One region of the Streptomyces sp. NPDC056061 genome, then DNA from elsewhere that is predicted to be linked to it. Evidence: riboswitches for the same ligand, from Rfam matches in the RefSeq annotation. Region 1 holds a riboswitch; the other holds the start of a gene.
The links. Region 1 has a riboswitch for glycine ahead of gcvP (aminomethyl-transferring glycine dehydrogenase). Riboswitches for the same ligand answer to the same signal wherever they lie in the genome.
Positions count from the first base shown of each region.

Region 2: another riboswitch for glycine. It lies ahead of gcvT (glycine cleavage system aminomethyltransferase GcvT); the one in region 1 lies ahead of gcvP (aminomethyl-transferring glycine dehydrogenase).

Region 1 covers NZ_JBHJWQ010000038.1:7,432-18,081, forward strand. The annotation lists gene ACFC79_RS33555 (bifunctional nuclease family protein) at 1-385, shown strand, start outside; gene ACFC79_RS33560 (MerR family transcriptional regulator) at 554-1,171, shown strand; gene ACFC79_RS33565 (DNA polymerase IV) at 1,224-2,678, shown strand; gene ACFC79_RS33570 (PRC-barrel domain-containing protein) at 2,603-2,971, opposite strand; glycine riboswitch at 3,085-3,180, shown strand; gene gcvP (aminomethyl-transferring glycine dehydrogenase) at 3,375-6,260, shown strand; gene ACFC79_RS33580 (DUF5999 family protein) at 6,347-6,553, opposite strand; gene ACFC79_RS33585 (hypothetical protein) at 6,884-7,477, opposite strand; gene ACFC79_RS33590 (glutamate-cysteine ligase family protein) at 7,957-9,462, shown strand; gene ACFC79_RS33595 (CPBP family intramembrane glutamic endopeptidase) at 9,934-10,650, shown strand, end outside.
Region 2 covers NZ_JBHJWQ010000001.1:774,744-785,393, reverse strand. The annotation lists gene ACFC79_RS03370 (ABC transporter ATP-binding protein) at 1-698, opposite strand, end outside; gene ACFC79_RS03365 (ABC transporter permease) at 695-1,696, opposite strand; gene ACFC79_RS03360 (ABC transporter substrate-binding protein) at 1,839-3,608, opposite strand; gene ACFC79_RS03355 (ABC transporter permease) at 3,704-4,708, opposite strand; gene ACFC79_RS03350 (enhanced serine sensitivity protein SseB C-terminal domain-containing protein) at 5,195-5,968, opposite strand; gene ACFC79_RS03345 (enhanced serine sensitivity protein SseB) at 6,174-6,944, opposite strand; gene ACFC79_RS03340 (AAA family ATPase) at 6,981-7,763, opposite strand; glycine riboswitch at 7,943-8,040, shown strand; gene gcvT (glycine cleavage system aminomethyltransferase GcvT) at 8,181-9,305, shown strand; gene gcvH (glycine cleavage system protein GcvH) at 9,494-9,871, shown strand; gene glyA (serine hydroxymethyltransferase) at 9,892-10,650, shown strand, end outside.

The DNA of each region.
Region 1 (10,650 bases):
CCTCCCGATCTGGATCGGTCCTGGTGAGGCGACCGCCATCGCCTTCGCCCAGCAAGGCATGGCTCCGGCCAGGCCGCTGACTCATGACCTCTTCAAGGACGTGCTCCAGGCCGTCGGCCAGGAGCTCACCGAGGTCCGCATCACGGATCTGCGGGAAGGGGTCTTCTATGCGGAGCTGGTCTTCGCCAGCGGGGTCGAGGTGAGTGCGCGCCCGTCCGACGCCATAGCCCTCGCGCTGAGGACCGGAACGCCGATCTACGGCAGTGACGGGGTGCTCGACGACGCGGGCATCGCCATTCCGGACGAGCAGGAGGACGAGGTGGAGAAGTTCCGCGAGTTCCTCGACCAGATCTCACCGGAGGACTTCGGAACCAACAGCCAGTAGCTGTGCCGAGGGGACGACGGCCCCGCATCCGGCAAGCCTTTCCCGCTCGCGCGGCACGGGAAACCACCCTTGGGGTGATTATCACTCGGCGTGCCGAGTGTGGCGATCGTTGACGCACTCCGGGTGACTGCCTACCTTCGAGATGGCAGGTCAAGGACGGAGGTCGGCGTGAGAAGCAGCGGCGACGGTACGGCAGTCGGTGGGCCGTACCCGCAGCAGGGGAGTACGGCCGACCGCACCATCGGGCAATCGGTTCAACCGGCTGTGGTGGCGGGGGACGGCATGGCATCGGCCGACGGCATCGGATATCGGGGACCGACGGCCTGCGCGGCCGCCGGGATCACCTACCGGCAACTCGACTACTGGGCGCGCACGGGGCTGGTGGAGCCTAGTGTGCGTCCGGCGTACGGATCGGGCACGCAGCGGCTCTACAGCTTCCGGGACGTCGTCCTGCTGAAGATCGTGAAGCGCTTTCTGGACACGGGCGTCGCCCTCCAGAACATCCGCACCACGGTCCAGCACCTGCGGGCCCGCGGGTTCCAGGACCTGGAACGGATGACGCTGATGAGCGACGGCGCGACGGTTTACGAGTGCTCGTCGCCCGACGAGGTCGTCAGCCTGCTCCAGGGGGGTCAGGGCGTCTTCGGCATCGCCGTGGGCGTGGTGTGGCACGACGTCGATGCCGCACTGTCCCAGCTGCACGGCGAGCGGGTGGACACCGGCGAGACGCTGATCGGGAACAACCCCGGCGACGAGCTCGCCCGGCGGCGGAACCGCGCCGGCTGATCGGCAGGGCGGGCGCGGCGATTGTCAGTGCCATGGGGCAGCATCGATTGATGTGAGAGCCGCGCCCACCATCCTCCACCTGGACATGGATGCCTTCTACGCCTCCGCGGAGCAGGCGGCGAAGCCGAGCCTGCGCGGCAAACCGGTCGTGGTGGGAGGACTGGGGCCACGCGGTGTGGTCGCCACCGCGTCCTACGAGGCCCGTCGCTTCGGAGTGCACTCGGCGATGCCCATGGCGCAGGCACGACGCTTGGCGCCCAACGCGGCCTATCTGGTGCCGCGCTTCCATCTGTACCGTGCGGTGAGCGACCAGGTCATGGAACTGCTGGGGCGGCTCTCCCCGCTGGTGGAGCCGCTCAGCCTGGACGAGGCGTTCGTCGACCTGGAGGCCGGCGGGACGGCCGACGACCGGGCCTCCGCGCTGGCGATCGGGGAGGAGCTGCGCGCGGTCATCGCGGCCGTGACCGGGCTCACGGGCTCGGTCGGACTCGCGGGTTCCAAGATGCTGGCCAAGATCGCGTCGGAGGAGGCGAAGCCGAACGGTCTCAGGCTCATCGAGCCCGGGACGGAACGGGAGCTGCTCGCGCCCATGCCCGTACGGACCATCCCCGGCGTCGGGCCCGCCACGGCCGACCATCTGCGCCGCGCCGGAATGACGACGGTCGACGATCTCGTACGCGCGGGTGAGGCGGAGCTCGTGCGCCTGATCGGCAAGGCGCACGGCAGCTCGCTGCACCGCATGGCGCTCGGCCACGACGACCGGCCCGTCGTGGCCGAGCGGGACGCGAAATCCGTCTCCGTCGAGGACACCTTCGACATGGACCTGCACGACCGGGTGCGGGTCAGGACGGAGGTGGAGCGGCTGGCCGACCGATGTGTGCGGCGGCTGCGCGAGGCGGGGAGGTCCGGGCGGACGGTGGTGCTGAAGGTGCGTCGGTACGACTTCTCCACGCTCACGAGGTCGGAGACGCTCCGTGGGCCCACGGACGACCCCGGGGTGGTCCGGGAGGCCGCCGCACGGCTCCTGGAGGCCGTGGACACCACGGGGGGCGTCCGGCTCCTGGGCGTGGGTGTCACGGGCCTGGCCGACTACACGCAGGAGGATCTGTTCGCGCAGGCCGCCGACGCGAGGGCCGGGGCCGAGGGCGCGGCCGAGGTGGCCGACGAGGAGACGGACGGGACGGCGACCGCGGAAGCGGACCGGGCCGAGCGCGAGACCGCCGAGCGGCTCGCCGCCCGGCAGTGGCCGGCCGGACACGACGTGCACCACGACGTCTTCGGTCACGGCTGGGTCCAGGGCAGCGGCGTCGGCCGGGTCACCGTGCGGTTCGAGGAACCCGGGTCGGTGCCGGGTCGGGTGCGCACGTTCCGGATGGACGACCCGGAGCTGCGGCCGTCCGAGCCGCTGCCCCTGGTGCGGAACCCCGTGGACTATTCCTCCTGGCCGGCCAGCCTGCCGAAGTCCCTGTCCGGTGCGGTCTCCTCGGGAAGGGAATCCAGACCGTAGTGCCGGTACAGCTGGAGCTCCTGTTCCGGCGAGAGATGACGGCCGACACCGAAGTCCGGCGCGTCCTTGATCAGAGCACGGTCGAACGGGACGCGGAGGGTGTCCTCGACGAGCTCGCTGGGTTCCAGCGGGACGAAAGCGTCCCGGCTGAAGAGACCGGTGCGCACGGCAGCCCACTCGGGCACCCCGGTCGCATCGTCGAGGTACACCTCGTCCACGGTTCCGATCTTGGTGCCCTTGCGGTCGAACGCCTTGCGGCCGATCAGGCTGCGCGGATCGATGTCGGTCTGCACGGTCCCTCCCACTGGTCGCGGCTACTCCACAAGCACTACAGAAATGCACAACCGGGGGATCGGCCACTCGAGAATTCCGCCACGACCCCCGCTGGTAGGCTGGTTACGGCCGCTGACCCCGTGCGGGAGAGCCTTTGGAACCGATCCGAAGGCGCCGAAGGAGCAAATCCTCCCCGGAATCTCTCAGGCCCCTGTACCGCACGGACGAGGTCACTCTGGAAAGCAGGGCGGGTTCCGTGCGGCCGAGCGCCGATGCGGTTCCCATCCTCACCGACGGTGAAAGCCGGTGCTCCGCAGCGTGCGCCGGTGAAGCTCTCAGGTCGAGATGACAGAGGGGGAGGCCGTTCGGGCACCCGCGCCGGGGTGCCCCTCGCAGGTCGTGACAGACCAGGAGGCCTCCACCATGACCCCCCGTCGCACTCCGCTCTCCCAGCTGGAGCAGGGCATTCCGTTCGAGCAGCGCCACATCGGTCCGGACGCCGAGGCGCAGTCGAAGATGCTCGCCCAGGTCGGATACGGATCGCTGGACGAGCTGACCGCGGCCGCGGTGCCCGACGTCATCAAGAGCGCCGAGGCCCTCGGGCTGCCGGGCGCCCGCACCGAGGCCGAGGTCCTCGCCGAGCTGCGCGCCCTGGCAGACCGCAACGAGGTGCTGGCCCCGATGATCGGGCTCGGCTACTACGGCACCTTCACCCCGCCGGTGATCCTCCGCAACGTCATGGAGAACCCGGCCTGGTACACGGCCTACACGCCGTACCAGCCGGAGATCTCGCAGGGCCGCCTGGAGGCGCTGCTCAACTTCCAGACGATGGTCGCCGAGCTGACCGGGCTGCCGACCTCCGGCGCCTCCCTGCTCGACGAGGGCACCGCCGCCGCCGAGGCGATGGCGCTGTCGCGGCGGGTCGGCAAGGTGAAGAACGGCGTCTTCCTCGTCGACTCCGACACCCTGCCGCAGACGATCGCCGTCATCGGGACCCGTGCCGAGCCGACCGGCGTGGAGGTCGTCGTCGCCGATCTCACGGACGGCATCCCCGCCGAGATCGCCGAGCGCGGCGTCTTCGGCGTCCTGGTGCAGTACCCGGGCGCCTCCGGGACGGTGCGCGACATCCGCCCCGTCATCAAGCAGGCCCACGAGATGGGCGCCGTCGTCACCGTCGCCGCCGACCTGCTGGCCCTCACCCTGCTCACCTCGCCCGGAGACCTGGGCGCCGACATCGCGGTCGGCACCACACAGCGCTTCGGCGTCCCGATGGGCTTCGGCGGACCGCACGCCGGCTTCATGGCCGTGCGCGAGAAGTTCGCCCGCAGCCTGCCCGGCCGCCTCGTCGGCGTCTCCGTCGACGCGGACGGCAACAAGGCGTACCGGCTCGCCCTGCAGACCCGCGAGCAGCACATCCGCCGTGAGAAGGCCACCAGCAACATCTGCACCGCGCAGGTGCTGCTCGCCGTCATGGCCGGGATGTACGCCGTCTACCACGGCCCGGACGGGTTGCGGACGATCGCCCGCCGCACCCACCGCTACGCGGCGGTCCTCGCCGAGGGCCTGCGCGCCTCCGGCGCCGACGTCGTGACCGGCAGCTACTTCGACACCCTCACCGTGCGGGTGCCGGGGAAGGCCGCCGCCGTCGTGGCCGACGCCCGCGAGCGCGGTGTCAACCTGCGGCTCGTCGACGCCGACCAGGTCTCCCTCGCCTGCGACGAGACCACCACGCGTACGCAGATCGCCGCAGTCTGGGCCGCCTTCGGTGCCGACGGCGACATCGACGCGCTGGACGCCGCGACCGCCGATGCGCTGCCGGGGAACCTGCTGCGCACCGACGAGATCCTCACCCACCCGGTCTTCCACCAGCACCGCTCCGAGACGGCCATGCTCCGCTACCTGCGCAGGCTCGCCGACCGGGACTACGCACTGGACCGCGGCATGATCCCGCTCGGCTCCTGCACCATGAAGCTGAACGCCACCACCGAGATGGAGTCGATCACCTGGCCCGAGTTCGGCGCGCTGCACCCCTTCGCCCCGGCCGAGCAGGCACAGGGCTTCCTCACCCTCATCCGTGAGCTGGAGGAGCGCCTCGCCGAGGTCACCGGGTACGACGCGGTGTCCATCCAGCCGAACGCAGGCTCGCAGGGCGAGTTCGCCGGCCTCCTGGCCGTCCGCGCCTACCACCGGGCCAACGGGGACGAGCAGCGGACCATCTGCCTCATCCCGTCCTCCGCGCACGGCACCAACGCGGCGAGCGCCGTGATGGCGGGCATGAAGGTCGTCGTGGTGAAGACCGCCGAGGACGGCACGGTCGACGTCGAGGACCTGCGCGCCAAGATCGAGAAGCACCGCGACGAGCTCGCCGTGCTCATGATCACGTACCCGTCGACGCACGGCGTCTTCGAGGAGCACGTCGCGGACATCTGCGCCGAGGTGCACGACGCGGGCGGTCAGGTGTACGTCGACGGCGCCAACCTCAACGCGCTGGTCGGCCTCGCGAGGCCGGGCAGGTTCGGCGGCGACGTCTCGCACCTGAACCTGCACAAGACCTTCTGCATCCCGCACGGCGGCGGCGGTCCCGGCGTCGGCCCGGTCGGCGTGCGCGCGCACCTGGCTCCGTACCTGCCCAACCACCCGCTGCAGCCCTCGGCGGGCCCCGACACCGGAGTCGGACCGATCTCGGCAGCTCCGTGGGGTTCGGCCGGCATCCTGCCCATCTCCTGGTCGTACGTGCGCCTGATGGGCGGCGAGGGCCTGAAGCGGGCGACGCAGGTCGCCGTGCTGGCCGCCAACTACATCGCCAAGCGGCTCGAACCGCACTTCCCGATCCTCTACACCGGCCCCGCGGGGCTGGTCGCGCACGAGTGCATCGTGGACCTGCGGCCGCTCTCCAAGGCCATCGGCGTCAGCGTCGACGACGTCGCCAAGCGGCTCATCGACTACGGCTTCCACGCGCCGACCATGTCGTTCCCGGTTGCCGGGACGCTGATGATCGAGCCGACCGAGAGCGAGGACCTCGCGGAACTCGACCGCTTCTGCGACACGATGATCGCCATCCGCGGGGAGATCGAGAAGGTGGCGTCCGGCGAGTGGAGTGCGGACGACAACCCGCTGCGCAACGCTCCGCACACGGCGGCGACGCTGGGCGGGGAGTGGGAGCACGGCTACAGCCGTGAGACGGCGGTCTTCCCGGCCGGCGTCACGGCCGCCGACAAGTACTGGCCGCCGGTGCGCCGGATCGACGGCGCCTTCGGCGACCGCAATCTCGTCTGCTCCTGCCCGCCGTTGGACGAGTACGACAACTGACGTGTGAACGGCAGGGTGTGACAGGTCATGCGTCGGGGCCGGTGCGGAGGGTTCTCCGGGCCGGCCCCCGTTCGTACCGGCCGCGATCAGGCGGCGTTCATCACCGGGTCGCCCGCAGGAGACCGGTGCGGGGCGATGATCTGCCCGTCCGGGAGCAGCTCACCGGTGTCCTCGAAGAGCAGGACGCCGTTGCACAGCAGACTCCATCCCTGTTCCGGGTGGTGCGCCATCAGGCGGGCGGCTTCCCGGTCGGCTGAGTCGGCGGTCGGGCAAGGTGGCTGGTGCTGGCACATGGATGGGTTCTTCCGCTGCGTCGAAGTGAATGTCCTGCGGCTTGATGAGGCGTTCATGGCCGCTCCCCCGTGTCGGTAGGTCTGGTCCCAGTGTTGCCCTACGGCCGCCGTTCCGCAGGTATTTCGCAGCAGCACTTCTCCTTACTCCGATGACGCGTCACCCGGCCGGATGGTTCACCGCAACTGCACCGCCCCTTCGGGTGGTTCGGGGTGGCCGGACCGGGCTAGTCCGGACGGGCGGGACGTGCGCCTCCCCACATGTCCGTGCCCCGCCACGTCTCTCTCGCGGGGCGGGGCACGGACATGTGCGGTGCGCGGACGCGAACGGCGTCAGGCCGGTGAGCCGAGCAGCGGGCCGGGACCCGGGGCGATGCGGAGGGTCATCAGACGGAGCAGATCGGCGACCCGGTGGGCGCGGTGTGCCGCGATGCCCGGCGGCGCGGGTGCCAGCGGCACCAGCAGATCGGCGGCGGCGAGCGAACCGCCGCAGGCGTCGGCCTCGGTGTCGGCGTGCAGCCACAGCGCCAGCATGTAGAGCGCCGGAATGGACAGCAGGCGCGGCTGGTAGGAGGGTGTCACCGCCTCGGCCTGGCGCAGGGCGAGTTCGGTCGAGGCAATGTACGGCCCCTCGAAGAAGTGCGAGAAGGCCCAGCCGTCCGGGGTGAGCATGGTGTCCGCCGCCGCGACGGACCGCTCCGAGTCGCGGATCAGGAACCGCCAGGCGGCGAGCCGGGTGGCGGGTGCGAGGCCGTCCGGTCCGATCCGGTCCAGCGCGTGGACCGGGAGCGGCAGTTCGGGGCTCAGCGATCCCTGGGCGGACCGGAGGGCGGGAGTACGGGCCTCGCGGACTGCGGTGGGTGAACCGAGTGCCGCGAGAACGCTGCGCAGAGCGGGCGCGGGAGCCGGGGGTACGTGCAGCGGCATGGTGGGTCGCCTCTCACTTGGGAGACACGGTGATGCGTGGGCGGGTGCAGACGGCGCTGTCGGCATACGGGGCCAGAGGGGGCCGGGACCGGGCCGGTGCGTCAACTCTCTGCCTCGTCAGCGAAGTTTATACGACACGTGTTCACGCAGTGTTTCCACTAGCCGTCGCTGCTATTGCCGACAAGGCGGTATCAAGACTTTATTATGCGGTGTTTCTGTTGATTCGTCGTCAACGGCGCAGCTCTTGCCGGGGACTTTACTCCGGGCGGGGACGGCTGAAACGCGGCGCCGTATTCCCACGCTCCGACAGCGGAAACTGCACACTGCCCCATGCCGAGGGAATGTGCCCCGATCGGCCGCCTCAAGGTTACCGGGTGCGCGGTGTTCGAAGGGGCGTTATGGATCACCGCCCTGGGCATCATCGACCGTGACGCGAGCGGCCTGGCCGCGGGCTGCCCACTTGAGGAAGGGATTCTTCCATGGGGGATAAGGTCGTGGCGGGCGCCTTTGACCTGTCCGATCGGCAGAGGTACCGGAGGAAACTCCACCAGTGCCTGGAGGGGCTGGAGAGGCTCCTGGCGGAACGGAGGTTCGACCGTCCCCGCAACCTCATGGGCATGGAGATCGAGCTGAACCTGGCCGGCTCCGACGGTATGCCGAAGATGATGAATGGGGAGGTGCTCCAGCGGATCGCGAGCGGAGATTTCCAGACCGAACTCGGGATGTTCAATTTGGAAGTGAACATAGTCCCGCATCATTTGGACGGCCGGGTTTTCGATCAGCTGGCCGAGGAGCTCAGAACCGGTCTCGGATATGCCCATCGGAAGGCGGGAGAGGTCGACGCCGGTATCGTGATGATCGGAATTCTGCCCACCCTGGGGCATGCGGATCTCGTGGCGGCGAACCTCTCGGAAGCGGACCGCTACACACTGCTCAACGACCAGATGGTGGCCGCACGGGGCGAGGACTTCGCCCTCGACATCCACGGCGTCGAGCATGTGGTCTCCACGTCCTCCTCCATCACCCCGGAGGCGGCCTGTACCTCGGTTCAATTGCACCTCCAGGTGACGCCGGAACGTTTCGCCGACGTGTGGAACGCCGCCCAGGCCGTCGCCGGGGTGCAGATCGCGCTGGGTGCCAACTCTCCTTTCCTGTTCGGCAGGGAGCTGTGGCGCGAATCGCGACCGCCGCTGTTCCAGCAGGCCACGGACACCAGGCCACCCGAACTCCGCAACCAGGGGGTGCGCCCCCGGACCTGGTTCGGTGAACGGTGGGTGGGATCCGCGTTCGAACTCTTCCAGGAGAACCTGCGTTACTACCCGCCGCTGCTGCCGATCTGCGACGACGAGGACCCACTGGCCGTGCTCGACGCGGGCGGTGTGCCGCGGCTGCAGGAGCTGGTGCTGCACAACGGCACGATCTACCGGTGGAACCGGCCGGTGTACGGTCTCGTCGACGGCATTCCTCATCTGCGGGTGGAGAACCGGGTGCTGCCCGCCGGTCCCACGGTCGCCGATGTCGTCGCCAACGCGGCGTTCTACTACGGGCTCGTACGCGCCCTCGCCGAGGAACCGCGTCCGGTGTGGACCAGACTTCCGTTCGCGGCGGCCCGGGAGAACTTCGACACCGCCTGCCGTCACGGCATCGAGGCGGAGCTCGTCTGGCCCCGCCCCGGGAGGTCGGGGGGGCTGGCCCCGGTGCCGGCTGTCGATCTGGTCCGGGACGAGCTGCTGCCGTTGGCGGCGGCGGGGCTCGACGCCTGGAACATCGCCCCCGCGGACCGCGACCGCTACCTCGGGGTCATCGAGGGACGCTGCGAACGGCGGATGAACGGGGCGTCCTGGCAGACCGGCACGTACCACCGTGCGCGGGAGGCAGGGCTGGGGCGGCATGCGGCGCTGGCGGCGACCACGCGCAGGTACACCGAGCTGATGCACGGCGGCGAACCGGTGCACGACTGGCCCACCGGACTTCCCCCGGTGTGAGCCGCCCTCGTGCGGATGCGGCGGGCGTGAGGGTTCGACCTGGGCGGCCGCACCGCCTACCGCGTCCTCGTGCGGACGGGTGGGCCATGAACGTCCGACTGCGGACGCCGGTGCGCGGTCGGACGTCTGCCGCGACCGCGGTTCCGGCCGCTCCGGCGCGGGCGGTCGCGGTGGTGACGGCGACGGTGCGCCGACGGCGGACGGGGCGGGCCTCCCCGCGTTCACCGGTCGCGAGATCGTCGGGCAAGCTGTGACGTCCCATGTCGGTGGTGCCTCTCCTTGGGGACGTACAAGGAAAACGAGGAACCACGCCATCGCCGATGATGGCCTTCCCCGCGACCGGTCGCGCATGATCTCCGTACTTGCATTCGAGAACCTGGCGGGGCGGTGGGGGAACGGGGCGTGAATGCGCAACTCAAGGCAGGTGTACAGGTGGAGACGAGGTACGTGGCCGATTCATTTCCTCGGGAGATGCCCTCACAGCGGGTACTGCGGTCGGAAACGGTGTTGGTGCTGGCGCTCTCGCTGGGTGCCAGTGGTGTGTCTGCCCTGATCAGCTTTGTCGGTTCGCTGACGAAACCGGGAGGTCTGAAGGAGCAGGCGGCGACACTCAACAGTTCGTACGCGCCGGGACGCCCATGGCTGGATCTCGCCTGGCAGCTCTTCGGGATCACCACGGCCCTGGTGCCCGTCGCGCTCGTCGCCCATCTGCTGATGAGAGAGGGCGCCGGGCTGCGCGCCATCGGTTTCGACCGGACCGGGCCGTGGCGGGATCTCGGGCGCGGCACGGTGGTCGCGGCGGGTATCGGAAGTGCCGGGCTCGCCTTCTATCTGGTGGCGCGCGCCGCCGGATTCAATCTCACGGTGGTTCCGGAGTCTCTGCCCGACGTGTGGTGGAAGTTCCCGGTCCTGATCCTGTCCGCACTCCAGAACTCCGTACTGGAGGAGGTGATCGTCGTCGGGTATCTGCTGCGCAGGCTCGGGCAGTTGGGGTGGTCGCCGACGGCGTCCCTGGTGGCCAGTTCGGTGCTGCGAGGTTCGTACCACCTGTATCAGGGCATCGGCGGCTTCGTCGGCAACCTGGTGATGGGCGTGGTCTTCGTGCTGCTGTACCGGCGCTGGGGCCGCGTCGGTCCGCTGGTGGCGGCGCACATCCTGCTCGACGTCGGGGCGTTCGTCGGGTACGCG
Region 2 (10,650 bases), on a different contig from region 1:
ACGGCGGAGCCGAACTCCTTCTGCAGGTCGCGGATCAGGTCGAGGATCTGCGCCTGGACGGTGACGTCCAGTGCGGTCGTCGGCTCGTCGGCGATCAGCAGCTCGGGGTTGTTGACCAGCGACATCGCGATCATCGCGCGCTGGCGCATCCCGCCGGAGAACTCGTGCGGGTAGCTGTCGACGCGCTTGTCGGGCTGCGGGATGCCGACCCGGTCGAGCATCTCGACAGCACGCTTGCGGGCGGTCTTCTTGTCCACGTCGTGGTGGACGCGGTACGCCTCCACGATCTGCTTGCCGATCGTGTAGTACGGGTGCAGCGCGGACAGCGGGTCCTGGAAGATCATCGCCATGTCGCGGCCGCGCAGTCTGCGCACCTCGTCGGGGTCGGCGGACAGCAGTTCCTTGCCGTCCAGCCAGATCTCGCCGGAGAGCCGGGCCTTGCGCTTGCCGTACTGGCCGGCGGTGTGCAGGCCCATGATCCCGAGGGAGGTGACGGACTTGCCCGAGCCGGACTCGCCCACGATGCCGAGGGTCTTGCCCTTCTCCAGCGTGAAGCTGAGCCCGTCCACGGACTTGACCAGACCGTCGTCGGTCGGGAAGTGCACCTTGAGGTCGCGCACGTCCAGGAACGCGGTGGGGGCGGGCGAGTGGTCGGTGGGCTCGCCCAGCGCGGCACCGCTCTTGTGCAGTTCGGTCATCCCAGCCTCACTCGCGGGTCGATGACGGCGTACAGAATGTCGACGACGAGGTTGGCGAGGGCGATCGCGAGCGCCGCGAACAGCGTGACGCCGAGGATCACGGGCAGGTCCTTGTCGCTGATGGCCTGGACGGCCGCGAGCCCGAGACCGGGCAGGTTGAACGTGGACTCGGTGAGGACGGCGCCCCCGAGGAGCACGCCGATGTCCAGGCCGAAGACGGTGAGGATCGGCGTCATCGCGGAACGCAGCGCGTGCCGGGTGATGACGGTGCCCTCGCCCAGGCCCTTGGCGCGCGCGGTGCGGATGTAGTCCTCGCCGAGCACGTCGAGCATGGTGGCTCTGGTGAGGCGGGCGTACATGGCGGCGTTCAGGAAGGCGAGCACGATCCACGGCAGGACCAGGGTCTGGAACCAGACGCCGATGCCGTCGTCCGTCGAGAGGTTGTCGGCGATGTGCACCCAGCCGAGGGTGTGCACGAAGAGGCCCATCGCGACCATGCCGGTGAAGAAGATCGGCAGGGAGACGCCGCCGAGGGCGGTGGTCATCGCGGCCCGGTCCCAGATGGTGCCGCGCTTCAGCGCGGACACGACACCGGTGGCGACACCGCCGATGAGCCACAGCACGCAGGCGCCGGCGGCGAGCGCGCCGGTGACCGGCAGGGCGTCCTTGAGGGTGGTCCAGACCGGCACCTCGGTGCGGAAGGAGTAACCGAAGCAGGGCGCGGCGCAGTGGGTGATGTCGTCACCGTTCGCGTAGTCGCGTCCCATCGGGATGCCCTTGACGAAGTCCCAGAACTGGACGAGAAGGGGCTCGTCGAGCCCCAGCTTGATCCGGATGCCCGCGAGCTGCTCGGCACCGGATGCCTTGCCGGCGAAGAGGACTGCGACGTCCTGACCCGCCCACTTGGGCAGCATGAAGAAGATGGTGAAGGTCGCGAGCAGTACGACGAGCACCATGATGACTACGGCGAACAGGCGCCGGATGAGATAAGCAAGCACTGTGCGCGGCCCGGCGGTGGCCGGAATCCCTCGTGGGGCTCCCGGCCACCGCCCCGGCCATCACCTGCCCTTCGGACTGGCGGGTTTCGGCGGCGGTTTGGCAGTCGACGGGGTCGACTGCGGGTGCTGTTGACTACAGCGACTACTTGACGACGCCGAGCGAGACGTAGTCGTAACGGCCGTTGTAGGCGTCGGACATGTAGACGTTCGTGAGCCGGTTGCCGCGCCAGGTGATGTTCTTCTCGTAGATGAACGGCAGCCAGTCGGCCTGGTCGAGGATCAGCTTGTCGAGCTGCTGGTAGATCGCGCCGGCCTTCTCCGGGTCGGTCTGCGCGATCGCGTCGTCGAAGAGCTTGTCGATCTTCGGGTCCTTGAGCTGCGACTCGTTGTAGTTACCGGTCTCCGAGAGGAACCGGCTGTCCCACAGCGGCTGTCCGTAGCCCTGGCCGGACGGGAAGTCCGGGCCCCAGCCGCTCATCGTCATGCCGTAGCCGCGCTGCTTCACGACGGAGGGCGAACCGGTGATGCTGGCCACCTCGGTACCGTTGATCGCGTCGACCGAGATCTTGATGCCGACCTTGCCGAGCTGCGCCTGGAGCGCCTCGGCGGTGTCGACCTCACCCGGGTTGTTGTTGCGGGCGGTGAGCTTGGTGGAGAAGCCGTCCGGGTGACCGCACTGCTTCAGCTCCTCCTTGGCCTTGGCCACGTCCGGCTTGCCCTTGCGGGCGAGGACGCCGTACGGGTCGTAGTCGCTGTGACCCTTGATGGAGGCCGGGAGGGTGCTGTTGGCGATCCCGCCACCGGCGATCTCGCCACCGCGGGTCTGCTGCAGGGCGGCGAAGTCCGTGGCGTAGAAGACCGCCTTGCGGCAGTGCACGTCGTCGAGCGGCTTCGCGGTGTGGACGAGCGCGACGTAGCGGACGAAGGACGTCTGCATGTTGTCGACGCTGTCCTTGTGCTTCTGGATGGCGGTGACCCGGCCGGACTGGGTCATGCCGGTGCCGTTGAGGTCGACGTCGTAGTCGCCCTCCATCAGCTTCTTGTCGTTCTCCTCCAGGTTGGCGGAGATCGTCACGGTGATCTTGTCCGGGAGCGCGGCGCGGACCGGGTCCGAGGACTTCTGCCACTTGTCGTTGCGGACCAGGACGATGCTCTTGTTCGGCTTGTACGACTCGAACTTGTACGGGCCCGAGGAGAACGGCCGCTGGGTGTACTTGGCCTTGGTGTCCTCCGACGCCTTCACCGGCGAGCCGGACGGCATGGCGAGGAACTGCTCGAAGTCACCGTTGGGCTTGGGCAGCTTGAAGATGATGGTGTTGTCGTCGGGCGTCTCGATCGCCTTCAGGCCGAGCTTGTCCGGGGACGAGTCCTTGTACGGGCCCTTGTACTCGCCCTTCGGGTCCAGCGTCTGCTTCAGGTACTGCGGGCCACCGGTGATGGTGTCCGTCGCCCAGACGCGCTCGATGCCGTACTTGACGTCCTTGGAGGTCAGCTTGGAGCCGTCCTCCCAGGTGAGCCCCTCGCGCAGCTTGTAGGTGTACGTCTTGCCGCCGTCCGTGATCACGCCGGGACCGGTGGCGAGGTCGCCGACCAGCTTGGTGGAGGCGACGCCCGGCTTGGTGTCGTACGTGACCAGCTGGCGGGTGTAGAAGCGCATGAAGTCCCACGCCATGCCGTAGTAGGCACGCTGCGGGTCGGCGGAGTCCAGGTCCTGCTTGCCGACCATCTTCAGCGTTCCGCCCTTTTTGGCGGACGGGTTGGCGATCTTGTTGAACGCCGCGTTGTAGCCGGCGGCCTTCGCCTTGCTGTCGCCGCTGTCGCCGTCGCCGCCGCACGCCGTGGTGGTCATCAGCGCCGCGACCACGAGGGCCGCACCAGCGGTGAGCCGTCGTTTCGTGGAAACTGTGGACATTTTCTCGCAACCTCCGAGATCGAGGTCCCAGGCCGTTGCTTGCCGGAGAACCATGGGAAGAGCCACCTGACAGTGCGGCAGGGGCAAGTCGTGGGCTATCGGGTCCCCTTGGGGTCCAGGGCGTCGCGCAGCCCGTCCCCGAAGAGGTTGAAGGCCAGTACCGTGATGAAGATCGTCACACCGGGGAAGACCATGAACATCGGGTCGTGCTCGTACGTCTCCAGGGCGTCCCGCAGCATGCCGCCCCAGGAAGCCGTCGGCGGCCGGACACCGGCGCCGAGGAAGCTCAGCGCCGCTTCGGTGAGGATGTTGGTGGGGATCATGAGCGTCGCGTAGACGGTGATCGGCGCCACGAGGTTCGGCAGCAGTTCGCGGAAGAGGATGTGTCCGCGCCCGCCGCCGAGGCTCCGCGCGGCCTCCACGTACTCGCGTTCGCGCAGCGACAGCGTCTGGCCCCGGACGATGCGTCCCACATAGGGCCAGCCGAAGAAGCCGATGACGGCGACGAGTACGGCGATCCGCACCCCGCTGCCGGTGAGGCCCAGCAGGTCGTCGGGCAGGACCGAGACCAGGGAGATGATGAAGAGCAGCTGCGGGAAGGAGAGCAGCACGTCCATCACCCGGCTGATCACCGCGTCGATCCAGCCGCCGAAGTAGCCGGCGACGATCCCGAAGAGGGTGCCGAGGGCCACGGCGACCACTGCGGCCAGGAAGGCCACCAGCAGCGAGATCCGGGCCCCGTAGACGATCCGGCTGAAGACATCCCGGCCCTTGTTGGGCTCGACGCCGAAGAGGAAGTCGCTGCTCATGCCGCCCAGCGACCCCGTGGGCAGGTTGGTCAGCGGATCGAGCTTGTCCTGGTGGAAGTCGTTGGGCGGGTGCCCCAGCAGGCCGACGATCAGCGGCGCGAAGATCGCCACCGCGATCAGGACGAGGACAACGATGCCACCCGTCAGAGCGACCTTGTCCTGCTTGAGGCGGTTCCAGGCGATCTGCTTGAGGGACCGGCCCTCGACCTTCTTCGCCCCGGAGTCGGCCGCGGGACCACCGGTCGTCTGCGGATCCGCTTCCGTGGTCGGCTCGTGCAGTGGTGCCGTCATCGTGGCAAGGACCCCTCTCAACCGGCGGTGGCCGGGCCGAACTGGCCGCTGTGGCGGCGCGGATCAGTCAGTCGTACGCGGAGGCGGCAAGACGCCCTTGCTGCGGGAGTCTTCATTGCGGGCGCGCGACGTAGCCATACCGACAGGCGAATGGATGCCTAACCGTGATGCGGTCCGGTGTGTTCCGTTATCCGGACGCGCGTGAACGCCCGTCGAACACAGGTCACTTGAGGTTCAACAGGACGCCGAACCACATATGTTTCGCTTTCATCGCCCAACGGCACCAGCACGGAGATACCCGACATGCGGGCCGTGTGGCACCCGATCCGGGCATCATCGACCCGTGATCGCGTTCCGGGTGCCGCGACCGGCGCAACGTCCCGCCGGGCAAGGGGCCTTGTGGCAGCCGTAAGGGCCGGCCGAAGAAACCGGGGCGTGTCCCGCAGGACGGGGGGTCCCGCAGGCCCGGGGCGCGTCCCGGCGGGCTCAGTACGCGCCGGGGGACGGCGGGTAGCCGTACCCGGGCGCCGGGGCGTGGGCCTCGCGGTCGTAGAACGGGCGGGAGTTGGCGCGCAGCCACATCGCGACGGGGTCGTACTCGTCGGACATCGCGACGGTGGAGACGGGCAGCCCCTCCGGGACCGCCCCGACCGACTGCCGCATCATCGCGCGCACCGCGTCGACGGAGGGCCGGCTGGTGTCGTACAGATCGAGGCCGATGGCGAGGTACGCCGTGCCGAGGGCGGGCTGCACCCAGACGCGGCGCAGCGAACGGATCGCGGGGGTGCGATGGGCGTTCTGCGCCAGCAGCGCGTAGAACTGCGGAATCTCGATGGCCGGCTCGGTGAGGCGGAGCGGACCGGCGGGCATCCGGTCGAGGCCGGTGGCGATCCGGCGCAGGTCCAGCCAGGGGATGCCGACCCCACCGCCCGGAGCGTGCGGGTTGATCCAGATCCCCCAGCGGTCGGGGAACAGGGCGCGGGCGATGTCACGGCCGGTGACCACTTCGTGGGACCGGTTCCAGCCGCTGGCCGAGAGCTCCTGGGCGGAGGTCACGCAGGGGGCGTAGCCGAGGCCGTCGATCTCCATGTTCCCGTACTGGGCATCGGGCGAACCGGCCCGGCCGTGCCAGAGGAGCATCCAGATGCGGCCGTCCGCGAGGGCCTGGAGCAGCGCCTCGTACGCGTCGTAGCGTCCGGGCGTCACCTGGCGCAGCATGTGCTCGACCTGTCCGGCCGCCGCGGTGCCTGACGCTCTCACCTGGTCCCGCCCCTCCTCGTTCCACTGTGCCGGCGCGCCGCTCCCGGGGCACACGGGTGCGGCGGATGCCGTGGCACCCGCCATCAAACCAGCTTAGGTGCCGGTGCTGACACCGACTTGACGCCTCGGGCCGGTACGGTGCCCCGCCCCGGCCGCCCGCGGCACGGTCCGCGCGCCCGTGCCCGTGCCACCGTTCCGGGCCCGGCTACCGCTCCCCGCGCCGGTAGAACGGGCGGAGCTTCTCCCGCATCCAGTCGCCGACCGGATCCTGGGCCACGTCGAGCAGGACCAGATTGACCGGCCAGGGCACCGCCACGCGGCCCAGTGCCCGGCCCAGCGCGTCCATCGGGGCGCTCTGGACGGTGCCGTCCCGGTCGGACAGCTCGACGCCGACGAAGAGGGCGGGCTCGGCGCCCTCGACGCTGGCCAGCGCCCGGCGGGCGGTGATCACGACGCCGCTCTCCTCGAACTCACCGGCCGCGGCGGAGAGGAAGTCGATGGGTTCCTCCTGCCAGTCCGGTTCGTACAGGCGGACCCGGCCGCCGCTCGCGGGCCCGTCGAGCGGGGTGCGCCCGGCGCGGCAGAGCTCGGCCACGGCGGGCGGCGGCAGCGGCATCCCGACCGCGCCGCCGGGGTTCACGGCGATGCCGAGCTGCGGGGGCAGGCCGCGGGCGAAGTCGCGGGCGGGTGCGACGGCGAAGGACATCCGGTCGCCGACACAGCTGAGGAACTGCTGCTCGGAGCTGTACACGGGGACGAACGCGGCGCCGTCGATCTCCAGCGTCGGCAGGTCGAGGTCGGTTGATTCGGGACCACCGCCGTTCGGCAGGGGCACCCAGACCTGACTGCGTCCGAGTACCTCGACGAGGCGCCCGCCGGCCTCCGCCACACCCACCGAGGCCATCAGCACCTCTTCGAGCTCGTTGGCCGGCCATCCGTGCTGCGGATGGGGCTGGACCTGTGCCGGAACGTCCACTGCTTTCCCTTCTCGTCCGAGCCTGTTGGCAGAAGGTTAGCGACCTCGTCCACGGCGGGCGGCGGAGCAGTCGCCGGACACCGCGACGCCGCCGCCCGTCGGGGGCGGGGACGGGGCGTCCGTCCCGGGCGGACCTCCGGGGCCTGGCGGAACCTGCGCGAAGGCGATCCGGCGCAACAGCCCGGCCGCCTCCCGGTCCAGCAGCACCACCGAGGCGCAGCCGGGCGGCGGCAGTCCGTCCCCGGCGTCCCGCAGCAGCCTGCCGACGGCCCTGCGGTGCCGGGCGAACGCGTACCCGGAGACGCCCCGGCCGCGTTCCCGCTGCCCCTCCCGCGCGGTCTGCGGCGTGACGTCCAGCAGGAGCAGATGGAGGGCCCGGCCCCGTCGCCGCGCGTGGCGGGCCAGCCAACTGCGTACCCATGCCTGGGTTCCGCAGTCGTGGACGACGACGGACTCGCCGGAGCACAGGCACTTCCACAGCCCCGCGTAGTGGGCGAGGCGGACGAGCGGGCGGTAGAGGGCGTAGGGCAGCGGGCGGGGCATCAGCCGCGCCCAGCGGTCCCGGGTGTCCTGGGAGTCGACGGCGCGGACCGTGGCCACCCGCCGGATCAGTGTCGACTTGCCGCTGCCGGGGAGGCCGGAGACCACCACCACGTCGCCCACGGCGAAGCGCAGGGAGTGCGGCTCCCGCCCGCCGCCCCGCCGCAGGTCGCGCACGACGGGCGGGGGCCGGTCGAACGATTCCGCGGCCGGTCCCCCCGGCTGTGCGGGCATCGCGCCAACGGGCCCCGGGCTCGCCGCATACCGCCGTAACGTCATCGCGCTCCCCCTGCCGGGTGTCCACCCATGCATCGAAGTGTAAAGAAAAGGTAATGCGGCACAACCGTCCACGCCGCCGGATCCGGTAAGGGACCACCTGCCGATTTCCGTCCGGGACCGACGCCCCGCTCCGGCGCGATGCGTGCGATGATGACCCGGCCAACTGCATAACGGCCGTTTGAATCCGCGCGGGAGAGTTCCGGTCACTGCATGTGCCGGGCGCCGAAGGAGCAAGTTCCTCCCTTGAATCTCTCAGGCCCCGTACCGCGCGGATGAGGCAGATCTGAAAAGCGGGCCGCTTCGCGGCTCCACCCAAGGTGCAAGCCGAACCCTTCGGGGGCTCTCGGCGAACCTCTCAGGTTCCGATGACAGATGGGGAGGGTTCGTCCTCGTCGTCATGCCCCGGGAGCCACATTCATGAGCACCGCACCCCGCCAGACCGCACTCGATGCCCTGCACCGTTCGCTGGGCGCGACCATGACCGACTTCGCGGGCTGGGACATGCCGCTGCGGTACGGCAGCGAGCGCGAGGAGCACCAGGCGGTCCGTACCCGGGCCGGTCTCTTCGACCTGTCCCACATGGGCGAGATCACCGTCACCGGCCCGCAGGCCGCGGACTTCCTCGACTACGCCCTGGTCGGCAACATCGGCACCGTCGCCGCCGGCCGCGCCCGCTACACGATGATCTGCGCCGAGGACGGCGGCATCCTGGACGACCTGATCGTCTACCGGCTGGGAGAGGCCGAGGCCCCCGAGTACATGGTCGTCGCCAACGCGGGCAACGCCCAGATCGTGCTGGACGCGCTGACCGCCCGGGCCGAGGGTTTCGACGCCGAGGTGCGCGACGACCGCGACGCGTACGCGCTGCTCGCCGTCCAGGGCCCCGAGTCCCCCGCCATCCTCGCCTCGGTCACCGACGCCGACCTGGACGGTCTGAAGTACTACGCCGGTCTGCCGGGCACGGTCGCCGGGATCCCCGCGCTGATCGCCCGGACCGGCTACACCGGCGAGGACGGCTTCGAGCTGTTCGTCGCCCCCGAGCACGCCGAGCGGCTGTGGAAGGCCCTCACCGAGGCGGGCGCCGGGCACGGCCTGGTCCCGTGCGGCCTCTCGTGCCGGGACACGCTGCGCCTGGAGGCGGGCATGCCCCTCTACGGCCACGAGCTGACCACCGAGCTGACCCCGTTCGACGCCGGGTTCGGCCGGGTCGTGAAGTTCGAGAAGGACGGCGGCTTCGTCGGCCGCGAGGCGCTGGTGGCCGCCGCCGAGCGCGCCGAGACCGCCCCGCCCCGCAAGCTGGTCGGGCTGATCGCCGAGGGCCGCCGGGTCCCGCGGGCCGGCTACTCCGTGGTGGCCGGGGGCGAGGTCGTCGGCGAGGTCACCTCGGGCGCCCCGTCCCCCACCCTGGGCAAGCCGATCGCGATCGCGTACGTGGACGCCGCGTACGCCGCCCCCGGCACCGAGGGCGTCGGCGTGGACATCCGGGGCAACCACGAGCCGCTCGAGGTCGTGTCCCTGCCGTTCTACAAGCGTCGGAAGTGACGTCTTCACAAGCGTCACAGCGACATCCGCGCCACGGGCGTCGGAAGTGACGACGGCACCCACGGGCCCCGCAGGCCGCGCCGGAGCCGGAGATCGACATCCGTACGCCGCAAAAGTGACGCAGTCTCGTCTCACACCGTAAGACCACCGTTCATCAGCACTCCCCCACGTACAGGAGAATTCAGGTCATGAGCAACCCCCAGCAGCTGCGTTACAGCAAGGAGCACGAGTGGCTGTCGGCCGTCGAGGACGGCGTGGCCACGATCGGCATCACCGAGTTCGCCGCCAACGCGCTCGGCGACGTCGTCTACGCGCAGCTCCCCGCCGTCGGCGACACGGTGACCGCGGGCGAGACCTGTGGCGAGCTGGAGTCGACCAAGTCGGTGAGCGATCTGTACTCGCCGGTGACGGGCGAGATCACCGCCGCGAACCAGGACGTCGTGGACGATCCGTCGCTGGTGAACTCCGCTCCCTTCGAGGGCGGCTGGCTGTTCAAGGTACGTGTCGCGGAGGAGCCCGAGGACCTGCTCTCCGCCGACGAGTACACCGAGTTCTCCGGCAACTAAAGACCCCAAGGGACCACCTGATGTCGCTTCTCAACTCATCCCTCCACGACCTGGACCCGGACGTCGCCGCCGCCGTCGACGCCGAGCTCCACCGACAGCAGTCCACCCTCGAGATGATCGCCTCGGAGAACTTCGCTCCGGTAGCGGTCATGGAGGCCCAGGGCTCCGTCCTCACCAACAAGTACGCCGAGGGCTACCCCGGCCGCCGCTACTACGGCGGCTGCGAGCACGTCGACGTCGTCGAGCAGATCGCCATCGACCGGATCAAGGCGCTGTTCGGCGCCGAGGCCGCGAACGTCCAGCCGCACTCCGGTGCGCAGGCCAACGCCGCGGCGATGTTCGCGCTGCTGAAGCCGGGCGACACGATCATGGGCCTGAACCTGGCCCACGGTGGTCACCTGACCCACGGCATGAAGATCAACTTCTCCGGCAAGCTGTACAACGTGGTTCCGTACCACGTCGACGACAGCGGGCTCGTGGACATGGCCGAGGTCGAGCGCCTGGCCAAGGAGAGCAAGCCGAAGCTGATCGTCGCCGGCTGGTCCGCGTACCCGCGTCAGCTGGACTTCGCCGCCTTCCGCCGCATCGCGGACGAGGTCGGCGCGTACCTGATGGTCGACATGGCGCACTTCGCCGGGCTGGTGGCGGCGGGCCTGCACCCGAACCCGGTGCCGCACGCCCACGTCGTCACGACCACCACGCACAAGACCCTGGGCGGTCCGCGCGGTGGCGTCATCCTGTCGACGCAGGAGCTGGCCAAGAAGATCAACTCGGCGGTC